Regions from separate parts of the Pseudomonas rustica genome, predicted to be linked through region 3. Evidence: predicted binding sites of a transcription regulator. Region 3 holds the regulator's gene; each other region holds the start of a gene.

What was found. Region 3 encodes sigma-54, which starts transcription at its own class of promoters, with help from an activator protein. Its sites were predicted from a motif close to ANTGGCATNNANNTTGCTNT; they were not measured.
Positions count from the first base shown of each region.
Region 1: glnK (P-II family nitrogen regulator) is a predicted target of sigma-54. The motif match lies at 2,753-2,772, and genes of this name have one in related genera.
Region 2: glnA (type I glutamate--ammonia ligase) is a predicted target of sigma-54. The motif match lies at 4,551-4,570, and genes of this name have one in related genera.

Region 1 is NZ_CP188200.1:5,881,869-5,888,885, forward strand. Features, by position in the region: gene ACP3TY_RS26630 (N-acetyltransferase) at 1-317, opposite strand, end outside; gene ACP3TY_RS26635 (hypothetical protein) at 777-947, opposite strand; gene ACP3TY_RS26640 (HigA family addiction module antitoxin) at 1,150-1,419, shown strand; gene ACP3TY_RS26645 (BRO-N domain-containing protein) at 1,414-1,935, opposite strand; gene ACP3TY_RS26650 (accessory factor UbiK family protein) at 2,300-2,560, opposite strand; gene glnK (P-II family nitrogen regulator) at 2,975-3,313, shown strand; gene ACP3TY_RS26660 (ammonium transporter) at 3,352-4,689, shown strand; gene ACP3TY_RS26665 (secondary thiamine-phosphate synthase enzyme YjbQ) at 4,906-5,331, shown strand; gene sutA (transcriptional regulator SutA) at 5,434-5,760, shown strand; gene ACP3TY_RS26675 (HAD family hydrolase) at 5,904-6,602, opposite strand; gene xerC (tyrosine recombinase XerC) at 6,599-7,017, opposite strand, start outside.
Region 2 is NZ_CP188200.1:5,221,313-5,228,329, forward strand. Features, by position in the region: gene ACP3TY_RS23750 (glycogen/starch/alpha-glucan phosphorylase) at 1-30, opposite strand, end outside; gene ACP3TY_RS23755 (YkgJ family cysteine cluster protein) at 290-727, shown strand; gene typA (translational GTPase TypA) at 922-2,742, opposite strand; gene thiI (tRNA uracil 4-sulfurtransferase ThiI) at 2,882-4,336, opposite strand; gene glnA (type I glutamate--ammonia ligase) at 4,665-6,071, shown strand; gene ACP3TY_RS23775 (DUF4124 domain-containing protein) at 6,304-6,816, shown strand; gene ACP3TY_RS23780 (DUF4124 domain-containing protein) at 6,813-7,017, shown strand, end outside.
Region 3 is NZ_CP188200.1:4,608,979-4,615,995, forward strand. Features, by position in the region: gene ACP3TY_RS21090 (KpsF/GutQ family sugar-phosphate isomerase) at 1-232, shown strand, start outside; gene ACP3TY_RS21095 (KdsC family phosphatase) at 232-756, shown strand; gene lptC (LPS export ABC transporter periplasmic protein LptC) at 765-1,337, shown strand; gene lptA (lipopolysaccharide transport periplasmic protein LptA) at 1,324-1,869, shown strand; gene lptB (LPS export ABC transporter ATP-binding protein) at 1,869-2,594, shown strand; gene ACP3TY_RS21115 (RNA polymerase factor sigma-54) at 2,781-4,271, shown strand; gene hpf (ribosome hibernation-promoting factor, HPF/YfiA family) at 4,345-4,653, shown strand; gene ptsN (PTS IIA-like nitrogen regulatory protein PtsN) at 4,665-5,129, shown strand; gene rapZ (RNase adapter RapZ) at 5,132-5,989, shown strand; gene ACP3TY_RS21135 (HPr family phosphocarrier protein) at 6,005-6,280, shown strand; gene ACP3TY_RS21140 (ZIP family metal transporter) at 6,402-7,017, opposite strand, start outside.

The DNA.
Region 1 (7,017 bases), 1.3 Mb from region 3:
ATGCAGATCGTGCTTCTTCGCGGTGTTGCGTAGCACAGTCCGCACAGTTCCTCTTCGTACCAGAACGCCAAGTCCAGCCCTTTTGCATCTTTGGTCTTCCAGTCCAAAACAGAGTCCCAGGGATACCCAACGGGGCCGGTCCACTGGTGGAATGCGTTAATTGCTACTGGAGTAATCGGATCGATCCTGAGTAATAGAGCGTCAACTCCAGCTGCCACGGCTTCTGGATCCATGGACATTGTTTGATGTGCGAGTTTGCGCGATTCAGATTTGAGTGTCTGATTTCGAAGCTCGGTACCTTTGCCTTTTCTTCGCATCGTCTTGTTCTGTCGGGATCAATATACAGACGATATCGAAGGCATTGATGCTTACGTAATCAGACGTAGGGGACGATCCTCGTAGGACTGTGCTTGTGTTAGTGAAGGACGTTGGAGATGGCCAGTTCAGGGTGTGAGAGGGCGGAGAGACAATACTTTATACCGGCATGGATGAGGGTTTTGCGCTGCTCTCGATCGTAAATGAGCTTTGACTCCTGAGCGGTACTGAAGGATCCTCACGCTCGAGGACTGCAACTGCGCATTCGTCGGGACTGGGCACCAGTAAAAGCTCCCCCGCATTTTCGGCAGCAGAGAAAGCTGGTTTCTCTGAAGTAATGACGACGGGCTAGCCTGTCGGATTCTGAACCCAAGGCCGTAAAGTCGGGAGCTAAAGAATCGCTGCGACTACTCCTCCGAACACAAAAAAGGCGTCCTATGGACGCCTTTTTTATTTTTCACTCAGGATCTTCTACCGGCCAGCACGCCGCTTGGCTCAAGCGCTGGCCCACATGTAACAGCAACTTCAATAAATCGCCGTTGGTTGGCTGACATATCCCCAGCCAAACGGAGTGCTTCGAGGTGTAAATCAACAATCTGAAATAGCTTTTCCTTCCTCTTCTTATCTTTCACAGATACCTCCATCTTGATGGGCGTATTTCGTTCGCCAATGTAATGACATGCGTAAGGGCTGCGTAACTGGGCGCAGACGCTAATGTTTGTAGGGCCATGCCCTAATAGTTGTAGGACGCCGGCGAAAGGGGGGGTGAAGGTCTTGAATCCGGGAGTCGGATGCTCCAGTTTGGCCACTCAACGCAGCCTCTGGAGGCGAAAAATGGATCGCAATGGTATGCGCCCGATTCATCCGGGCGAGGTTCTGAATAAGGAATTCATGGAGCCGTTGGGCATGACCGTCATGGATCTGGCCATGCCCACGAAATGGCCCGAAAGTGAGATCGAAAAGCTTGTGAAATGCCAGCTCGGGATCTGCGCCGATCTGGCAATCAGCCTTGCCACTTATCTCAACACTACGCCTGAGTTCTGGATGAATCTGCAATCGACTTACGATTTGCGCAGGGCCCAGCTCCGGCATGCGGGTTTATAGCGATTGCAGCATCCGCGAAGCTCTTTTCCACCATGGCCCCGTCATTGGGCGCTTGGTCTGTTCCCGTTCCACCATCATCTGCGGCACATCTTGTAACGGTATCCACGGCTGGTTATTCCAGTGCAACAAACTCAAAGACATGTCCGGCCAACTGAGCAAGCTGAGGTGTGGGCGTTCGCTTGTGCTGGGGTGTTGGGCGTCGCGCAGGGTGGGGATGACCAGGTGGGTGATCCATTCGCGCAGGGCTCGGTATTCGGGGCAGTAGTGGTAGACGAGGAGGGCGTAGATGCCCGATTCGCTGATCAGCAGGGTGTTTTCGATCTGGTTGTAGATCAGGGTTTTGCGGGTTTGGTATTGGTCGGGGTCGAGTTTTCGCAGCATGCGTTCGTTGAGGTAGATGTGCAGCAGGCGACTCAGGTCTCGGGCGCAGAACCAGGGTTGGTTCTGGATGAGGAGGGCGTGGAGGGGGAGTTTGTGGCGGGTGAAGATGTTAGGTGTCAGGTAGTTTTCGTCCATGGTTCAGTTCTCGAATTCAAGTGAAGAAAACTGCTTCTGTTCGTCGCCAAACGAAAAGGGTGGCAGCTATGCGCGGGTTGGCGAACCGGTGAATTCGAAACCGGCAGACCCTGAGGTCTCCCACGCAAAGCCGCCATAACTCGTTGAGAGAAAAAACCTCTCTGTGAGTTTAGTTGCATTGCGTCAAATTCGATCCAGGTCGCCAAACCCGCTGCTGAACATTCAGCATCGGGTGAGCTTAGAAACCTGGGCTTTTCGGCGCAATCGGACGGCGGTCATTCAGGTTGTAGGACGTTGCCGGGATGGTTGAAGGGCTGGAGATCAAAAGATCGCAGCCTTCGGCAGCTCCTACAGGGGGCGCGGATTATTCAGCGGGCGGTGTCAGCTTGGCTTCCATCTCGGCGACTTTGGCTTCGAGGCTTTCGAGGCGGGCGCGAGTGCGGGCCAGTACGACCATCTGGCTGTCGAATTCTTCACGGCTGACCAGATCCAGTTTGCTGAACGCACTCTGCAGCAGCATCTTGAACTGGCTTTCGATTTCGGCTTTCGGCAGCGGGGTGTCGCCGTTGAACAGGCGGGAGGCGGTGCCGCTCAGGGCGTCGAGGAAGTCTTTGGGCGCGAGCATGGTGGATGTCCTGGAAACAATGGCCGGCAGTGTATCACGCAGTGTCTATAGTCAATCCCGTGGTCAGGGATGCACGCTTTTCGCGCAGGCGGACGGACGGCGACGCACCGTTGTTGTGCGTATCCGGATGGGGTTTTGCACGGGATGGCGTGCGGCAGCGGCCAAGGGATTGAAATCAGAGGTTTTTGGCGAGATGGCAAGCTTTCTGCTTAGTCACCTTCGACCCATGCACTGATGCAGTCGCTGTGACGAATGCAGTGCGGCAGACGGAGCGGGGAGTTTCGTCGGCAGCGGTTAGCTGGCGTCAGTCGGGCAGGTACGGCCGACGATGCGTTACAAAGCCAGGCACTGCGCTTAGACTTGAGTCGGGTTTGTTTTCCTGGGGCAAGTCCACCAATTCGGGAGAGAGTTTTCATGAAGCTAGTCACTGCCATCATCAAGCCGTTCAAGTTGGACGACGTGCGCGAGTCGCTGTCCGAAATCGGCGTGCAGGGCATTACCGTTACTGAAGTCAAAGGCTTCGGCCGGCAGAAGGGTCACACCGAGCTGTATCGCGGCGCGGAATATGTGGTCGATTTTCTGCCCAAGGTGAAAATCGACGTGGCCATCGACGACAAGGATCTGGATCGGGTTATCGAGGCGATAACCAAGGCGGCCAACACCGGCAAGATCGGTGACGGCAAGATTTTCGTGGTCAATCTGGAACAGGCGATTCGCATCCGTACCGGCGAAACCGATACCGACGCGATTTAACCGCCGCCACAAACCCCAACGCCCCAGGAGAAAACAATATGACTCTGCGTAAATTCGCAGGGCTAGGAGCCCTGTTGTCCATCGTAATGCCAAGCCTTGCAATGGCGGCAGACGAAGTGGCGGCCCCAGTCCTCAATTCCGGCGACACTGCCTGGATGCTCACCTCGACGGCACTCGTGCTGTTCATGACCATTCCCGGCCTGGCGCTGTTCTACGGCGGCATGGTTCGCTCGAAAAACATTCTTTCCGTGATGATGCAGTGCTTCGCCATTACCGGTCTGATCAGCATCCTGTGGGTCATTTATGGCTACAGCATTGCGTTCGACACCACCGGCATGGAGCAGGGCGTCGTCAATTTCAACTCGTTCTTCGGCGGCATGGGCAAGGCGTTCCTCGCCGGTGTCACGCCTTCGAGCCTGACCGGTCCTGCGGCGTTGTTCCCTGAAGCGGTGTTCATCACCTTCCAGATGACTTTCGCGATCATCACCCCGGCGCTGATCGTCGGTGCATTCGCCGAGCGGATGAAGTTCTCCGCGATGCTGATCTTCATGGGCATCTGGTTCACCCTGGTTTACGCGCCGATCGCACACATGGTCTGGTCCGGCAACGGCGGCCTGATGTGGGACTGGGGCGTGCTCGACTTCGCGGGCGGCACCGTGGTGCACATCAACGCCGGTGTCGCTGGTCTGATCTGCTGCCTGGTGTTGGGCAAGCGTAAAGGCTTCCCGACCACCCCGATGGCTCCGCACAACCTCGGTTACACCCTGATGGGCGCGGCGATGCTGTGGGTCGGCTGGTTCGGCTTCAACGCCGGTTCCGCTGCGGCGGCCAACGGCACTGCCGGCATGGCGATGCTGGTTACCCAAATCGCTACCGCTGCGGCGGCGCTGGGCTGGATGTTTGCCGAGTGGGTCACTCACGGCAAGCCAAGCGCACTGGGCATTGCTTCGGGTGTGGTTGCCGGTCTGGTCGCGATCACTCCGGCTGCCGGCACCGTGGGCCCGATGGGCGCACTGGTGATCGGTCTGGCTGCAGGCGTGGTGTGCTTCTTCTGCGCCACCACCCTGAAACGCAAGCTCGGTTATGACGATTCCCTGGACGCGTTCGGCGTACACGGTATCGGCGGTATTCTCGGCGCGATCCTTACCGGTGTCTTCGCTGCGCCGGCTCTGGGTGGCTTCGGCACCGTCACCGATATCGGCGCGCAAGTCTGGATTCAGGTCAAAGGCGTCGGCTTCACGGTGATCTACACCGCGATCGTCACCTTCATCATCCTCAAAGTGCTGGACGCCGTCATGGGTCTGCGTGTGACCGAGGAAGAAGAATCGGTCGGCCTCGATCTGGCACAACACAACGAACGCGGCTACAACCTGTAAGTACGCGCACTGAAAAAAATTGCCCGGTTCGCCGGGCATTTTTTTGTCCGGGATTTGTCATTAAGCGACAGGCTGAAAGGATTTTTCGTACGCCTTTAGTCGTGTTTACGACGGCGGTTTTTCACCGGCCAAACGCTTACGTCATTGCACGCGTATTAGGGCCTTTGTTTTTTCCCAGAGCGCGCTAGAATGCGCCCCGAACGTGCGGAGAACTGTATGTGGCAGCAGACTCTGATTACCCTGCGGGCACGGCCCCGGGGCTTTCATCTGGTAACGGACGAGTTACTCGCTGGCCTGCCTGAACTCAGGGAGTGCCGGGTCGGTCTGTTGCATTTGTGGCTGCAGCATACCTCGGCGTCGTTGACCATCAACGAGAACGCCGATCCGGCGGTACGTCGCGACTTCGAACGATTTTTCAATCGTCTGATCCCACAAGGAACAGACGGCTATGAGCATAACGACGAAGGCCTGGACGACCTCCCGGCGCACTTCAAGGCCAGCGTGCTTGGTTGTCAGATCAGTCTGCCGGTGTCGGCAGGGCGACTGGCACTGGGTACCTGGCAAGGTGTTTATCTGGGCGAGCATCGTGATCATGGCGGTGCCCGTAAAGTCCTCGCCACCTTGCACGGTGAAGGGGCATAAACCGTTGGTCACCAATGGTTACTGATTTTTTAACGGCGACTTTCGACAGTTGCCAAAGCTGGTCTATAACTAATCTGCTTTTCGCAAGTCATGAGGTAGAACATGAGCGACGATGATCTGGAAAACGACGACCTCGAAGTAGGCGACGAAGACGAGGCCGAGGAAGGCCTGGAAGCAGCAGCGGAAGACGTTGCTGACGACGATGGCGGTGACGATACGCCGGCCCCGGCTGCCAAAGGCAAAGCCAAGGCTGCGGTGTCGGTAGATGAGTTGCCGAGCATTGAAGCCAAGAACAAGGAGCGCGACGCCCTGGCCAAGGCCATGGAAGAGTTCCTGTCGCGCGGCGGAAAAGTGCAGGAAGTGGAGGCCAATGTGGTCGCCGATCCTCCGAAGAAGCCGGACAACAAGTACGGTAGCCGCCCTATCTGAGGCGTGCCGCTTGCTTGCTGAAAAAGCCCGCCGTCGCTGCGGGCTTTTTCATGGGTGATGAAAAGATCAAAAGATCGCAGCCTTCGGCAGCTCCTACATTGGAATGCGTTCCCCTGTAGGAGCTGCCGAAGGCTGCGATCTTTTCAGCGGTTCCAGCGTGCAAGCACGGCTGGCAAATCGCTGAGGCTACGGATTTCCGCATCCGGCAGACGATCCGCTTCCCACGGTTTACCCGCCGGGTTAAACCAGATTGCCCGCAACCCCGCCCGTTGTGCGCCGGCAATGTCATCACCCGGATGATCGCCGATGTGCACGGCGGTTTCGGCGGTGGCGCCACCGCGTTGCAGAGCCTCATGAAAAAGCCGCGCGTCCGGTTTGGCGATGCCGATATCTTCCGCACAAAGCGCAAACTTGAAGTAATCCGCCAGGCCCAATCGACGCACATCGGCGTTGCCGTTGGTGACCACGCCAAGGGCGTAATGATTGGCGAGGATCTCCAGCACCGGCTCGACTTCAGGGAACACTTCAATCTGATGCCGCGCATGCAGAAACACTTCAAAACCCTTGTCTGCCAGGTCGGTGGCTTCGCCATGGGCGTAGCCGGCGTCTTCCATCGCATGAAACAACACGCGCCGACGCAGCGCGCTGATGCGATGTTTCAGCCCCGGTTCATTGGTCAGCACACGCTCACGAATCGCCCACAAATGTTCGACCGGCACCGCGCCCAGATTCGGCGCATGTTCGCTCAGCCATTCGCGCAATACCGCTTCGGCGCTAACGATCACCGGGGCGGTATCCCACAGGGTGTCGTCGAGGTCGAAGGTGATCAACTGGATGCTCATGAATCGTCGCCTTTCATGCGTTTGGCCCGTGGATGGGCGCTGTCGTAGACCGCCGCCAGGTGCTGGAAGTCCAGGTGGGTGTAGATCTGCGTGGTCTTGATGTCGGAGTGGCCGAGCAATTCCTGCACCGCGCGCAGATCCTGTGAGGATTCCAGTAAGTGGCTGGCGAAGGAGTGCCGCAGCATGTGCGGGTGCAGGTTCTGCCCGAGCTCGCGTTCGCCGGCCAATTTGACCCGTACCTGAATCGCTCGCGGGCCAAGGCGTCGGCCTTGCTGGCTGACGAATAAGGCGTCGTCCGCCGGGTTGGTCATCGCGCGCAATGGCAGCCATTGTTCGATGGCTTCGCGGGCCTTTTTTCCTACCGGCAGCAGACGGGTTTTGCTGCCCTTGCCGAGGACTTGCACCATGCCATCGG
Region 2 (7,017 bases), 610 kb from region 3:
TGCTTCGCGAACTAGTGGTTCTTGAGTCATCAATGGGACCTCGAGCGAGCGGGAATTGTCTGAGCCTAGACGGTCTGACCGACGGTGAGGGCTCTGGTTCGGCAGTATTTCCTGAGACGGTGAGATGGCCCGGCATAACCCTGGCGGCTGGGCTAATGAATGCAGGGGCCGTGCCGAATTGTCCGGCAATGTGCCTGCATCGAGAAAAAATCTGGCGAAAGGTTGTTCAAAAATCCACCAGTCCCGGTATGATCGCGCGCCCTGATGCACACACGCCTGGTAACTCCCGATGATGAAGCCCAACCTGATTGCCGCCGCCGAGATCGATCGTCTCGATACGTGGGCAAAATATTCAGCCCCGATGTGCGGTTCCTGCATATCCAGCTGCTGCACGCTGCCGGTTGAGGTGAAGATCAAGGATCTGGTGCGCATCGGTGTGGTCGACGAGTTCGAACTCGGTGACCCGCCGAAGAACATCGCCAAGCGTTTGCAGAAGGAAGGCCTGGTTGAACGCTTCAATCAGAAGTCCGGCATCTTCACCCTGCAGCGCATGAGCAACAACGATTGCTACTACCTGGATCGTAAGAGCCGCCTGTGCACCATTTATGACAAGCGGCCGGATACCTGCCGCAATCACCCGAAGATCGGGCCACGTCCGGGGTATTGCGCGTACAAGCCGAAGGAAGTGGTGCGCGAGCAGAATTTCCGCGCGATCGAGAAGTTTTGATCTGACCTGAGATTTTCGGCGGCTGATCGGCCGCCTTCGCGAGCAAGCTTTGCTCCTACAAAGGCGAATCGTGCCGCGTAGGAGCAAAGCTTGCTCGCGAAGGGGCCAGTACAAACACCACACAAATCCCGGACAAACAAAAACGCCCCCGGTCTCGCGACCGGGGGCGTTTTCATTCAGCCTGAACTAATGACTCAGTTCTTGGCTTTCTTGGCAGCGCGGGTACGCTCGCTTTCGTCCAGGATCTTCTTGCGAAGACGGATGGACTTAGGAGTTACTTCGCACAGCTCGTCTTCCTGGATGTATTCCAGAGCCTGTTCCAGAGTGAACTTCACTGGTGGAACCAGAGCGATGGTTTCGTCTTTACCCGAAGCACGCATGTTGTCGAGCTTCTTGCCCTTGGTAGGGTTAACGCCCAGGTCGTTGTCACGGCTGTTCTGACCAACGATTTGACCGTTGTAGATCTCTTGACCGTGTTCTACGAACAGCTTGCCACGAGCCTGCAGGGTTTCCAGCGAGTAGGTCAGTGCCTTACCGGTTTCAACCGAAACCAGAACGCCGTTCTGACGGCCGGACATGTGGCCCGACTTGACGGTGTCGTAACGATCGAAGATCGAGGTCAGGATGCCAGCACCGTTGGTCAGGGTCAGGAACTGGTTACGGAAACCGATCAGACCGCGAGCAGGGATGTTGTATTCCAGACGAACACGGCCCTTACCATCCGGAACCATGTTGGTCAGGTCGCCTTTACGCAGACCCATCTCTTCCATGACCTTGCCCTGCGAATCTTCAGGGATGTCGATGGTCACGTTTTCGAACGGTTCTTGTTTAACGCCGTTCACTTCACGAATGATTACTTCCGGACGGCCCAGGGCCAGCTCGAAGCCTTCGCGACGCATGGTTTCGATCAGTACCGAGAGGTGCAGCTCACCACGGCCGGAAACCTTGAACTTGTCAGCCGAGTCGCCTTCTTCAACGCGCAGAGCAACGTTGTACAGCAGCTCTTTGTCTAGACGATCCTTGATGTTACGGGAGGTCACGAACTTGCCTTCTTTACCGCAGAATGGCGAGTCGTTTACCTGGAAGGTCATCGAAACGGTTGGCTCGTCAACGGTCAGAGGCTTCATCGCCTCAACAGTCAGCGGGTCGCACAGGGTGTCGGAGATGAACAGCGATTCCATACCGCTGATGCAAACGATGTCGCCTGCTGCAGCTTCTTCAACGTCGATACGGTGCAGACCGTGGTGACCCATCAGCTTCAGGATACGACCGTTGCGACGCTTGCCGTCGGCACCGATAGCAACAACCGGGGTGTTCGGCTTGACGCGACCACGAGCGATACGGCCAACGCCGATAACACCCAGGAAGCTGTTGTAGTCCAGTGCGGAGATCTGCATCTGGAACGCGCCTTCACGGTCGACTTTAGGGGCCGGAACGTGATCGACAACCGCTTGGTACAGCGGGGTCATGTCTTCAGCCATGTCGGTGTGATCCAGACCGGCAATGCCGTTCAGGGCCGAGGCGTAAACAACCTGGAAGTCCAGTTGTTCTTCGGAAGCACCGAGGTTGTCGAACAGGTCGAAGATCTGATCCAGAACCCAGTCCGGACGCGCGCCTGGACGGTCAACCTTGTTGATGACCACGATTGGACGCAGGCCGGCTTCGAAAGCCTTCTTGGTCACGAAACGGGTTTGCGGCATAGGGCCGTCTTGAGCGTCAACCAGCAGCAGAACGGAGTCAACCATCGACATTACGCGTTCAACTTCGCCGCCGAAGTCGGCGTGGCCCGGGGTGTCCACGATGTTGATGTGGTAGCCGTTCCAGTTGATGGCGGTGTTTTTCGCCAGAATGGTAATACCGCGCTCTTTTTCCTGGTCGTTGGAGTCCATCACGCGCTCGTCGTTGAGCTCGTTGCGCTCCAGAGTGCCGGATTGACGCAGGAGTTTGTCTACCAGGGTGGTTTTACCATGGTCAACGTGGGCAATGATGGCGATGTTACGTAGATTTTCGATCACTTGTGTATCTCGATCAGAGGATTCGGTTTGCTGACAAGTCTTGGCAGCGATTAGCAGTAGTGTCCGGCATGGCCGTTACAGCTTGACGGCGGTGTCGGGGGGCCGGTGACGCAGGCCACAGGCAAACAGCCCCGGGCACTTAGCTCGGTCGATAAACGCGCACATTGGCATGCCCCTCACTGAGCAAATGGTGAGCATGCAGGCGACTCATCACGCCTTTGTCGCAATACAGCAGGTACTGGCGAGTCGGATCCAGCTCCTTGAAACGAGCGTTCACTGCGTAGAACGGCATCGTCTGTACTTCTACGCCAGCGAGTTCCAGCGGCTCATCCTCGGCGGCATCCGGGTGACGGATGTCGATCACGATCTGGCCGGCCAGTGCTTCGCTGACTTCTTCAATCTGTACGTCCTGGCCCAATTCGTCGATCACGCGATCGATCGGCACCAGTTTGGCGTTTTCGAGCGCACGCTCGAGCACCGCCATGTCGAATTCTTTCTCTTCGTGCTCAACGCGACCGCGTTTGGCGGCGGTCTTCGGGTTGACCGAAATGACCCCGCAGTATTCCGGCATGTGCCGGGCGAAATCGGCGGTGCCGATTTCATTGGCCGTGTCGATGATGTCCTGCTTGTGCGCCACGATCAGCGGGCGCAGGACAAGCTTGTCGGTCACGCAGTCGATCACCGACAGGTTCGGCAACGTCTGGCTCGACACCTGGGAGATCGCTTCGCCGGTGACCAGCGCTTCGATCTGCAGGCGGTCAGCGATGTTGGACGCCGCGCGCAACATCATACGCTTCAATACGACGCCCATATGACTGTTATCGACTTTGCCGAGAATTTCGCCGAGAACTTCTTCGAACGGAACACTGACAAATAGCACGCGTTGCGAGCTGCCGTACTTCTTCCAGATGAAATGCGCGACTTCCATAACGCCCAATTCATGGGCGCGACCGCCCAGATTGAAGAAACAGAAGTGGGTCATCAGGCCGCGACGAATGATCTGGTAGGCCGCAACGGTCGAGTCAAAGCCGCCGGACATCAATACCAGCGTCTGCTCCAAGGCGCCGAGCGGGTAACCGCCGATGCCGTTGTGCTGGCTGTGAATCACAAACAACCGTTTGTCGCGAACTTCGATACGGACTTCGATTTCCGGCGATTTCAGGTCAATCCCGGCAGCACCGCACTCACGACGCAGCTTGCTGCCGACGTATTTTTCGACGTCCATCGAGCTGAACGCGTGCTTGCCGGCACGCTTGCAACGCACCGAAAAGATCTTCCCGGCCAGCGCATCGCCGTAGTGCTCTTTGCACTTCTCGGTGATGTCGTCGAAGTCGCCCAGCGGGTACTCGTCGATCTGCAGAAAGTGCGCGATGCCCGGCATGCAGGTCAGGCGCTCACCCATCTCTTTCAAGGCTTTGGCGTCGGTAATGCGGGTGTCCAGCTCGAGATTGTCCCACACACCGTTCACCACCACGGCCGGGTCCAGGTCGCGGAGCACGGTGCGGATGTTCTTGGCCAACTGGCGGATGAATTTCGTCCGGACAGGTCGGCTTTTGATGGTGATCTCGGGGAAGACTTTTACGATTAGTTTCATGAAAACAGCGCGCGAACGGCCAGCCGAAAAAGGGGGGCGCGGATTATAGCGGAAATTGCTCAAGGTTTAACCAGTTAATGTGCAGAAGGTTTTGTCTGCACCAAAACGGGTCATTTTCGATTAAGGACGCTACATTAGGGGGCGAGATTTGCAGCATTAAGACGCTTTGCACCTTAATAAGCGTGAATTTGGGGCAAAAAACCCATGCTGGGGCACTGGCATGCAATTTGCTCCCTTGTGAGGCAGGTTGCCTTGGCAGAGTATTCGCGCCGGCATCACCCACATTTAAGGGCATCCACTACCAAGCCCGAAGCCACCCGGAGGACATATGTCGAAGACGGTTCAACTCATCAAAGATCATGACGTCAAGTGGATTGATCTGCGCTTCACGGACACCAAAGGTACTCAGCACCACGTGACCATGCCGGCTCGCGATGCTTTGGACGACGACTTCTTCGAAGTCGGCAAAATGTTCGACGGCTCCTCCATCGCTGGCTGGAAAGGCATCGAAGCCTCCGACATGATCCTGATGCCGGTTGACGAAACTGCCGTTCTCGACCCGTTCACCGAAGACGCCACCCTGATCCTGGTGTGCGACATCATCGAACCTTCGAGCATGCAAGGCTACGACCGCGACCCACGTGCGATCGCCAAGCGCGCCGAAGAACACCTGAAAGCCACCGGTATCGGTGACACCGTATTCGCCGGTCCAGAGCCAGAATTCTTCATCTTTGACTCGGTGAAATTCAAGTCGGACATTTCCGGCTCGATGTTCAAGATCTACTCCGAGCAAGGTTCGTGGATGTCCGACCAGGACATCGAAGGCGGCAACAAGGGTCACCGTCCAGGCGTCAAAGGCGGCTACTTCCCTGTTCCACCGTTCGACCACGACCACGAAATCCGTACCTCCATGTGCAACGCACTGGAAGAAATGGGCCTGACCGTTGAAGTTCACCACCACGAAGTGGCGACTGCCGGCCAGAACGAAATCGGCGTCAAGTTCAACACCCTGGTGAAGAAAGCCGACGAAACCCAAACCCTCAAGTACGTTGTACACAACGTTGCTGACGCTTACGGCCGCACCGCGACCTTCATGCCGAAGCCACTGTACGGCGACAACGGTTCGGGCATGCACGTACACATGTCGATCTGGAAAGACGGCAAAAACACCTTCGCAGGTGAAGGCTATGCCGGCCTGTCCGATACCGCTCTGTACTTCATCGGCGGCATCATCAAACACGGTAAGGCCCTGAACGGCTTCACCAACCCGGCGACCAACTCGTACAAGCGTCTGGTACCAGGCTTCGAAGCTCCGGTCATGCTGGCCTACTCGGCTCGCAACCGTTCCGCTTCGATCCGTATTCCTTACGTGTCGAGCCCGAAAGCCCGCCGTATCGAAGCCCGCTTCCCGGATCCGGCTGCCAACCCGTACCTGGCCTTCGCAGCACTGCTGATGGCTGGTCTGGACGGTATCCAGAACAAGATCCACCCTGGCGACGCTGCTGACAAAAACCTGTACGACCTGCCGCCTGAAGAGGCGAAAGAGATCCCACAAGTTTGCGGCAGCCTGAAAGAAGCCCTGGAAGAGCTGGACAAGGGCCGCGCGTTCCTGACCAAGGGCGGCGTATTCTCCGACGACTTCATCGACGCTTACATCGCGCTGAAATCGGAAGAAGAAATCAAGGTTCGCACCTTCGTACACCCACTGGAATATGAGCTGTACTACAGCTGCTGATCCGGTAGCGCCGCGTTCCGTGGCGTGAGTGAAAGAGGCCTCCTTCGGGAGGCCTTTTTTATTGCAGATCAAAAGATCGCAGCCTTCGGCAGCTCCTACATCGATCCCTGTAGGAGCTGCCGAAGGCTGCGATCTTTTGACTTTGTTTTTCAATTCCAATTGTTAACAGCTTGGGCCTCTCGCCCACCCTGACCTATGCTGCACCCCATCGCTTTCAATCCCGGTCGATTTCATGGGTCGCACCTTTCTCTACATTCTATTGTTGATCGCCCTGCCCGCCGCCGCGCAGATCTACAAGTACACCGATGCCAACGGCAACACGGTCTACAGCGATCACTCGCCGGACGGCGTACAGGCGCAGCCCGTGGAGTTGCCGCCGCTCAATCGCGTCGAGCCGCAAGCGCCGAGCGCACCCTCTGCGCCCGTCAGCGACAACCGTGAACCTCAGCGCAACGCCTACGACATCCTCGAACTCGCCGGGCTGCCCACCGAAGAAGCCCTGCGCGCGAACAACGGCACCTTCACCGTCAACGTGCTGATCAAGCCACGGCTGCAACCGCCGCATCAATTAAGGCTGGTACTCGATGACGAACCCTACGGCCAGCCAAGCAATGTGCCGATCCTGCAATTGGTCAACGTCGATCGCGGCGAGCATCGCCTCGCCGTGCAGGTCATCGACGGTCAGACGATCATTCAACAGAGCCCGCCAGTCGCCCTCAGCGTACAACGGGTGCACACGCCATGATCCGCACGTGGCTGATCGTCGCGATGGCGCTGGTGACACTGCAGGCCTCAGCCGAGGTGTTCACTTACATTGATTCGCAAGGTAACCGCGTCTACACCGATCAACCGCGCAGCAACGCCAAGCGCGTACCGATCGCGACCAGCAATCGCATGTCCGCCAATCCAACCGCTGCCGCACCGATCACCACCGCAAAAAAATCCC
Region 3 (7,017 bases):
CACCGACGGTGATTTGCGCCGCACGCTGGATCGCAGCATCGATATCCGCAGCGCGACCATCGACCAGGTGATGACCGCTCACGGCAAAACCGCCCGGCCCGACATGCTCGCCGCCGAAGCGCTGAAAATCATGGAAGACCACCGAATCAACGCACTGGTAGTCGTCGATGAGGATGATCGCCCGATTGGCGCCTTCAACCTCTCCGATCTGCTGCGCGCAGGAGTCATGTAATGAGCAACGATCTGCTGCAACGCGGCAAAGCGATCAAACTGGCGGTGTTCGACGTCGATGGCGTCCTCACTGACGGGCGCCTGTACTTCCTTGAAGACGGCAGCGAATTCAAGACGTTTAACACCCTCGACGGTCAGGGCATCAAAATGTTGATGAACGCTGGCGTGCAAACCGCCATCATCAGCGGTCGAAAGACACCAGTGGTTGAACGTCGGGCGAAAAATCTGGGCATCCCGCACCTTTTTCAGGGGCGTGAAGACAAATTGGTCGTTCTCGACGGTCTACTTGAACAACTGGGCCTAAGCTATGAACAGGTCGCCTACCTCGGTGACGACCTTCCTGACCTGCCGGTGATCCGCCGCGTAGGCCTGGGCATGGCGGTTGCCAACGCTGCTGATTTCGTCCGCGAACACGCCCATGGCGTGACCCGGGCCCGAGGCGGCGAAGGCGCTGCCCGCGAATTCTGCGAATTGATCCTGCGCGCCCAGGGCCGCCTCGATGCGGCCAACGCCGCGTACCTGTGAGCCAAACCATGTTCAGCAAAAAATTTCGTAACTTCCTGCTGTTTGGCTGCATCGCTGTGCTGTTTGCTGCGGTCGGCTACTGGAACATCAGCCCGGAACGTTTCCTCGACAATCCGCCGGTTACCACCGTCGACAACCCGATCGACTGGTACGCGACCAAAACGCATACCCTGCAATATTTGCCGGACGGCGGTGTGCAGTATGAAATGACGTCGGAGATAGCCGAGCACGTCAAGGCAACGGACATTACTCTGGTCACCAAACCCGACCTGAACATGTATCGCGGAACCGAGTTTCCGTGGCACGTGACCAGTGAGCACGGCGAAGTGAATGCGGCCGGCACACAGGTAGAACTGATTGATTCGGTGCGCATCAAACGCACCGACGAACAAAACCGCGACCTGCTGGTCACTTCCACGCGCATGACCGTGTTCCCGCAGGAGCAATATGCGCAGACCGAGCAACCCGTTAGAATCGACGGCGCTGGCGGTGTATCAACCGGCGTTGGCATGAAAGCGTACCTGAAGGAAAGCAGGATACACCTGCTATCGAACGTAAGAGGACAGTATGAGGCTCGTTAAAACCCTCCCTATTTTGCTCAGTCTGGGCGCAGCACTGGGAAGCGTGAGCGCCTGGGCTCTGCCGAACGATCAGCAGCAACCTATCCGTATTCAGGCCGACGACGCCCAACTGGACGACAAGAACGGCATCGCCACTTATAAAGGTGATGTGATCATCACCCAGGGTTCGATGATCGTTAAAGGCAATACGGTGACTATCACCCGAACGCCGGCTGGCGATATCGACGTAGTGACGTCGGTGGGTAACCTTGCCTACTTCGAGCAATTGCAAACCCAGGGTGACGCCAAGCCTGTACAGGGCTGGGGCGTAACGATTCAGTACCACGCCGCGCAAAACCGCGTCGTGCTGATCGACAAGGCCAAGGTCGTCGACAAGGACAACAACACGACTCAGGGCGAGAAAATCGTCTATGACACCGTGAAGAAACTGGCCAGCGCCGGTCGCGCTACCGGCAGCAAAGTCACCGAATCGCGTCCGCGTATCGACATGGTGATCCAGCCGAAGAAGAAAACCGACGAGAAGACCCAGTAATGGCAACTCTGAAAGCTCAGCACCTGGCCAAGGCCTATAAAAGCCGCCAGGTCGTGCGTGACGTCAGCCTGTCGATCGACAGCGGCCAGATTGTTGGTTTGCTCGGCCCGAACGGTGCCGGTAAAACCACCTGCTTCTACATGATCGTAGGTTTGGTACAGGCCGATCAGGGCCGCGTGCTGATCGACGATCTGGACGTCAGCCACCAGCCAATGCACGGTCGTGCCAAGGCCGGTATCGGCTATCTGCCGCAAGAAGCGTCGATCTTCCGCAAACTGTCGGTGGCCGACAACATCATGGCCATCCTCGAGACCCGTCAGGAACTCGACAAGGCCGGCCGCCGCAAAGAGCTGGAAAGCCTGTTGCAGGAATTCCACATCACGCACATCCGCGACAACCTCGGCATGAGCCTGTCCGGTGGTGAACGCCGCCGGGTGGAAATCGCTCGCGCGCTGGCCACCGCACCAAAATTCATCCTGCTCGACGAACCGTTCGCCGGTGTCGACCCGATCTCGGTCGGCGACATCAAGCAGATCATCCACCACCTCAAGGCCAAGGGCATCGGTGTTCTGATCACCGACCACAACGTCCGCGAGACGCTGGATATCTGCGAAACCGCTTACATCGTCAACGACGGTCAACTGATCGCCGAAGGTGACGCCGAAACCATCCTGGCCAACGAACTGGTCAAGGAAGTGTATCTGGGTCACGAGTTCCGCCTGTAAGCGTCACAGTGCCCGGTGCGCAGCCGGAGTGCTGTATCGATTCAAGCAGGATTTAATACGCTTAATTGTTACAGCGCTCTAGGCAAACACTTCAGTTTCAGGCATATAATTTGCTTAAGTTTGGCGCTTCGGCGCCCTGTAGTGGATGGCGCATAGCGCCGGCGAATAAGGTGTTAAGCCCCTGCCATGAAACCATCGCTAGTCTTGAGAATGGGCCAGCAGCTGACGATGACACCGCAGCTGCAACAGGCCATCCGCCTGCTCCAATTGTCGACCCTGGATCTGCAACAGGAAATCCAGGAGGCTCTGGAATCCAATCCGATGCTCGAACGCCAGGAAGAAGGCGACGACTTCGACAACTCGGATCCCATGGCCGACAACGCCGAACAGAAGCCCACCGAGATCCAGGAACCTTCCTATCAGGAAGCCGCACCGACCGTCGATAACCTCGAAGACGGCGAATGGAACGAACGCATCCCCAACGAGCTTCCGGTCGACACTGCCTGGGAAGACGTTTACCAGACCAGCGCCAGCAGCCTGCCCAGCAGCGATGATGACGAGTGGGATTTCACCACCCGCACCTCCGCCGGCGAAAGCCTGCAAAGCCACTTGCTGTGGCAACTCAACCTCGCACCGATGTCCGACACCGATCGCCTGATCGCCGTGACCCTGATCGATTGCATCAACAATCAGGGCTACCTGGACGAAACCCTCGAAGAAATTCTCGAGGCGTTCGATCCGGAACTGGACATCGAACTGGACGAGATCGAAGCCGTCCTGCACCGCATCCAGCAATTTGAACCGGCCGGTATCGGCGCGCGCAACCTCAGCGAATGCCTGCTGCTGCAATTGCGTCAGCTGTCGGCCAAGACGCCTTGGCTGGCGGAAGCCAAACGTCTGGTCAGCGATTACATCGATTTGCTCGGCAGCCGTGATTACAGCCAGTTGATGCGCCGTATGAAGCTCAAGGAAGACGAGCTGCGCCAGGTCATCGAACTGGTACAAAGCCTCAATCCGCGTCCGGGCTCGCAGATCGAATCGACCGAAGCCGAATATGTCGTCCCTGACGTCATCGTGCGCAAGGACAACGAGCGCTGGCTGGTCGAGCTGAATCAGGAATCGATGCCACGCCTGCGCGTCAACGCGCAGTACGCCGGCTTTGTGCGTCGCGCCGACACCAGCGCCGACAACACTTTCATGCGCAATCAGTTGCAGGAAGCCCGCTGGTTCATCAAGAGCCTGCAGAGCCGCAACGAAACCCTGATGAAAGTTGCCACCCAGATCGTCGAGCATCAGCGCGGTTTTCTGGAGTACGGCGACGAAGCCATGAAGCCGTTGGTGCTGCACGACATCGCCGAAGCGGTGGGCATGCACGAATCAACGATTTCCCGAGTGACCACGCAGAAATTCATGCATACCCCGCGCGGTATTTATGAACTGAAATACTTTTTCTCCAGCCACGTCAGCACCTCTGAAGGCGGTGAATGCTCGTCCACGGCGATCCGAGCGATCATCAAAAAACTGGTTGCCGCGGAAAATCAGAAAAAGCCGTTGAGTGACAGCAAGATCGCTGGTTTACTGGAGGCACAAGGCATTCAGGTGGCTCGCCGCACCGTCGCCAAGTACCGCGAATCCCTCGGGATCGCGCCTTCGAGCGAACGCAAGCGGTTGATGTAAGCCACGTTACAGCGTTCCAGTGGCAGGCTATCCGGCCTGCCGCTTTATGCACTGGCAACGAAGGAGAAGCTGTATGCAAGTCAACATCAGTGGACACCAACTGGAAGTGACCCAACCTCTGCGTTCCTACATCGAGGAAAAACTCCAACGACTGGAGCGACATTTCGACAAGATCACCAACGTGCAAGTCACGATGTGTGTCGAAAAGCTGAAGCAGAAAATCGAAGCCACCTTGCATATTCCCGGCAGCGAAGTGGTCGCCAACGCAGAAGATACTGATATGTATGCTGCGATCGACTCACTGACCGACAAGCTGGATCGCCAACTCAAAAAGCATAAGGAAAAGACCCAGAGCCTCCTCCAGGGCGCAACCGGTCGATAACCCCCCATTCCATGATCCGACTTGAAAGTATCCTGACCCCCGGCCGTTCCCTCGTGAACGTGCCGGGCGGCAGTAAAAAGAAAGCCCTCGAACAAATTGCCAACCTGATCGCCCGCGAAGTGCCGGATCTGGAGATGCAAGATGTCTTCGAGGCTCTGATTGCCCGTGAAAAACTCGGTTCGACCGGTTTTGGCAACGGCATCGCCATTCCCCATTGCCGCCTGAAAGGTTGTGTAACGCCAATCAGCGCGTTGATGCACCTTCAAGCCCCTATCGATTTCGACGCTATCGACGGCGCGCCGGTTGACCTGCTGTTTGTACTGCTGGTGCCGGAAGCCGCCACCGATGCGCACCTGGAATTGCTGCGCCAGATCGCCAGCATGCTGGATCGCAAGGATGTGCGCGATAAGTTGCGCAGCGCTCCGAGCAACGAAGCCTTGTACCAGGTCGTACTGGACGAGCAAAACGGGCAGTAATCATGCGTTTGATCATCGTCAGTGGCCGTTCCGGCTCGGGTAAAAGCACCGCACTGGATGTCCTTGAGGACAACGGTTATTACTGCATCGACAACCTGCCGGCGGGTTTACTGCCGGAACTGGCCGAACGCGCGCTGATTCACACCGAACTGGCGCAACCGCTGGTCGCCGTGTCGATCGATGCGCGCAACTTGCCGAGCCATCTGACGCGTTTTCCGGAACTGCTCGAAGATGCCCGCGCCAAGCACATCCAGTGCGATGTTCTGTATCTGGATGCTGACGAAGAAACCCTGCTCAAGCGTTTTTCCGAAACCCGCCGCCGCCACCCTCTGAGCAATGCCAACCGCTCGCTGGCCGAGGCGATTCAGGATGAAACCGCCCTGCTCGGCCCGATCGCCGACCTGGCTGATCTGAAGATCAACACCACCAATCTGAACCTGTACCAGTTGCGCGACACCATCAAGCTGCGCCTGCTGAATCAGCCGGAGCCGGGTACGGCGTATCTGGTTGAGTCATTCGGCTTCAAGCGCGGTATGCCGGTGGATGCCGATCTGGTTTTTGATGTGCGCTGCCTGCCCAACCCGTACTGGAAGCCGGAACTGCGTGCGCAATCAGGGCTCGATGCGCCGGTGGCCGAATATCTGGCGGCACAACCTGACGTCGAAGAAATGTTTCAGGACATCTTCACCTACCTGCACAAATGGCTGCCGCGTTTCGCAGCGAGCAACCGCGCCTACGTCACCATTGCCATTGGCTGCACCGGCGGGCATCACCGCTCCGTCTACCTGACCGAACGTCTGGGTCAAGCCCTGCAGAAAACCCTGAAGAACGTCCAGGTTCGCCACCGCGACCTCACTTAAAGGATTCACACCGCGATGCCTGCTCTGGAAATCGAAATCATCAACAAACTGGGCCTGCATGCCCGCGCATCGGCCAAGTTCGTTGGCGTGGCCGGGCAGTATCCGGATTGCACGATCAGAGTGGGCCGCACGCCGGAGACCACGGTTGATGGCAAAAGCATCATGGCGATGATGATGCTGGCGGCTGGCAAGGGCACCAAGATCTATTTGAGTACTGAGGGCGAGAAAGATCAGGAAGCGCTGGATGCGCTGGTGGCGCTGATCAACAACTACTTCGATGAAGGTGGTTGACCGCCAAAGTCAAAAGATCGCAGCCTTCGGCAGCTCCTACATTGGAAGGGGCAATTACGGTTACCCGCGGCGCACATAATCCCTGTAGGAGCTGCCGCAGGCTGCGATCTTTTGATCTGCTTCAACCCAACGCCGTATCCATCACCATCATCAAACAAAACCCGCTCAACAAGCCAAGACTGGCCAGTTTGTCATGACCATTGCGTCGCGACTCGGGGATCACTTCGTGGGTCACCACCAGCAGCATCGCCCCCGCAGCCAGCGCCAACCCTAACGGCAACAACACCTGCGCAAGACTGACCAGCCACGCGCACAACAGCGCAAACACCGGTTCAACCAGTCCAGACGCCGCGCCGATCAAAAACGCTTTGACCCGCGACATCCCCGCCCCGGCCAATACCAACGCAATCACCAGACCTTCCGGCACATCCTGCAAAGCGATGCCCATGGCCAGGCTGTCCGCGTCCGGCATGCCGCCACCGGCAGACACACCGACGGCCATGCCTTCAGGGATGTTATGGGCAATGATGGCGAACACGAACAACCAGATCCGTGGCGGAATCACTGGGCGATCGACAGTGCCGACGAGCATTTCCGGGGACGCGCCCGAGACTTTGAGATCAACCAGATACAACCCGAACGCACCGAGCATGATGCCAAAGCAGATCAGGCCACTGGCGCCCCACGGCGTCAGGCCAAGACTCTCAGCAGCGGCGATGCCCGGCACGATCAGCGAA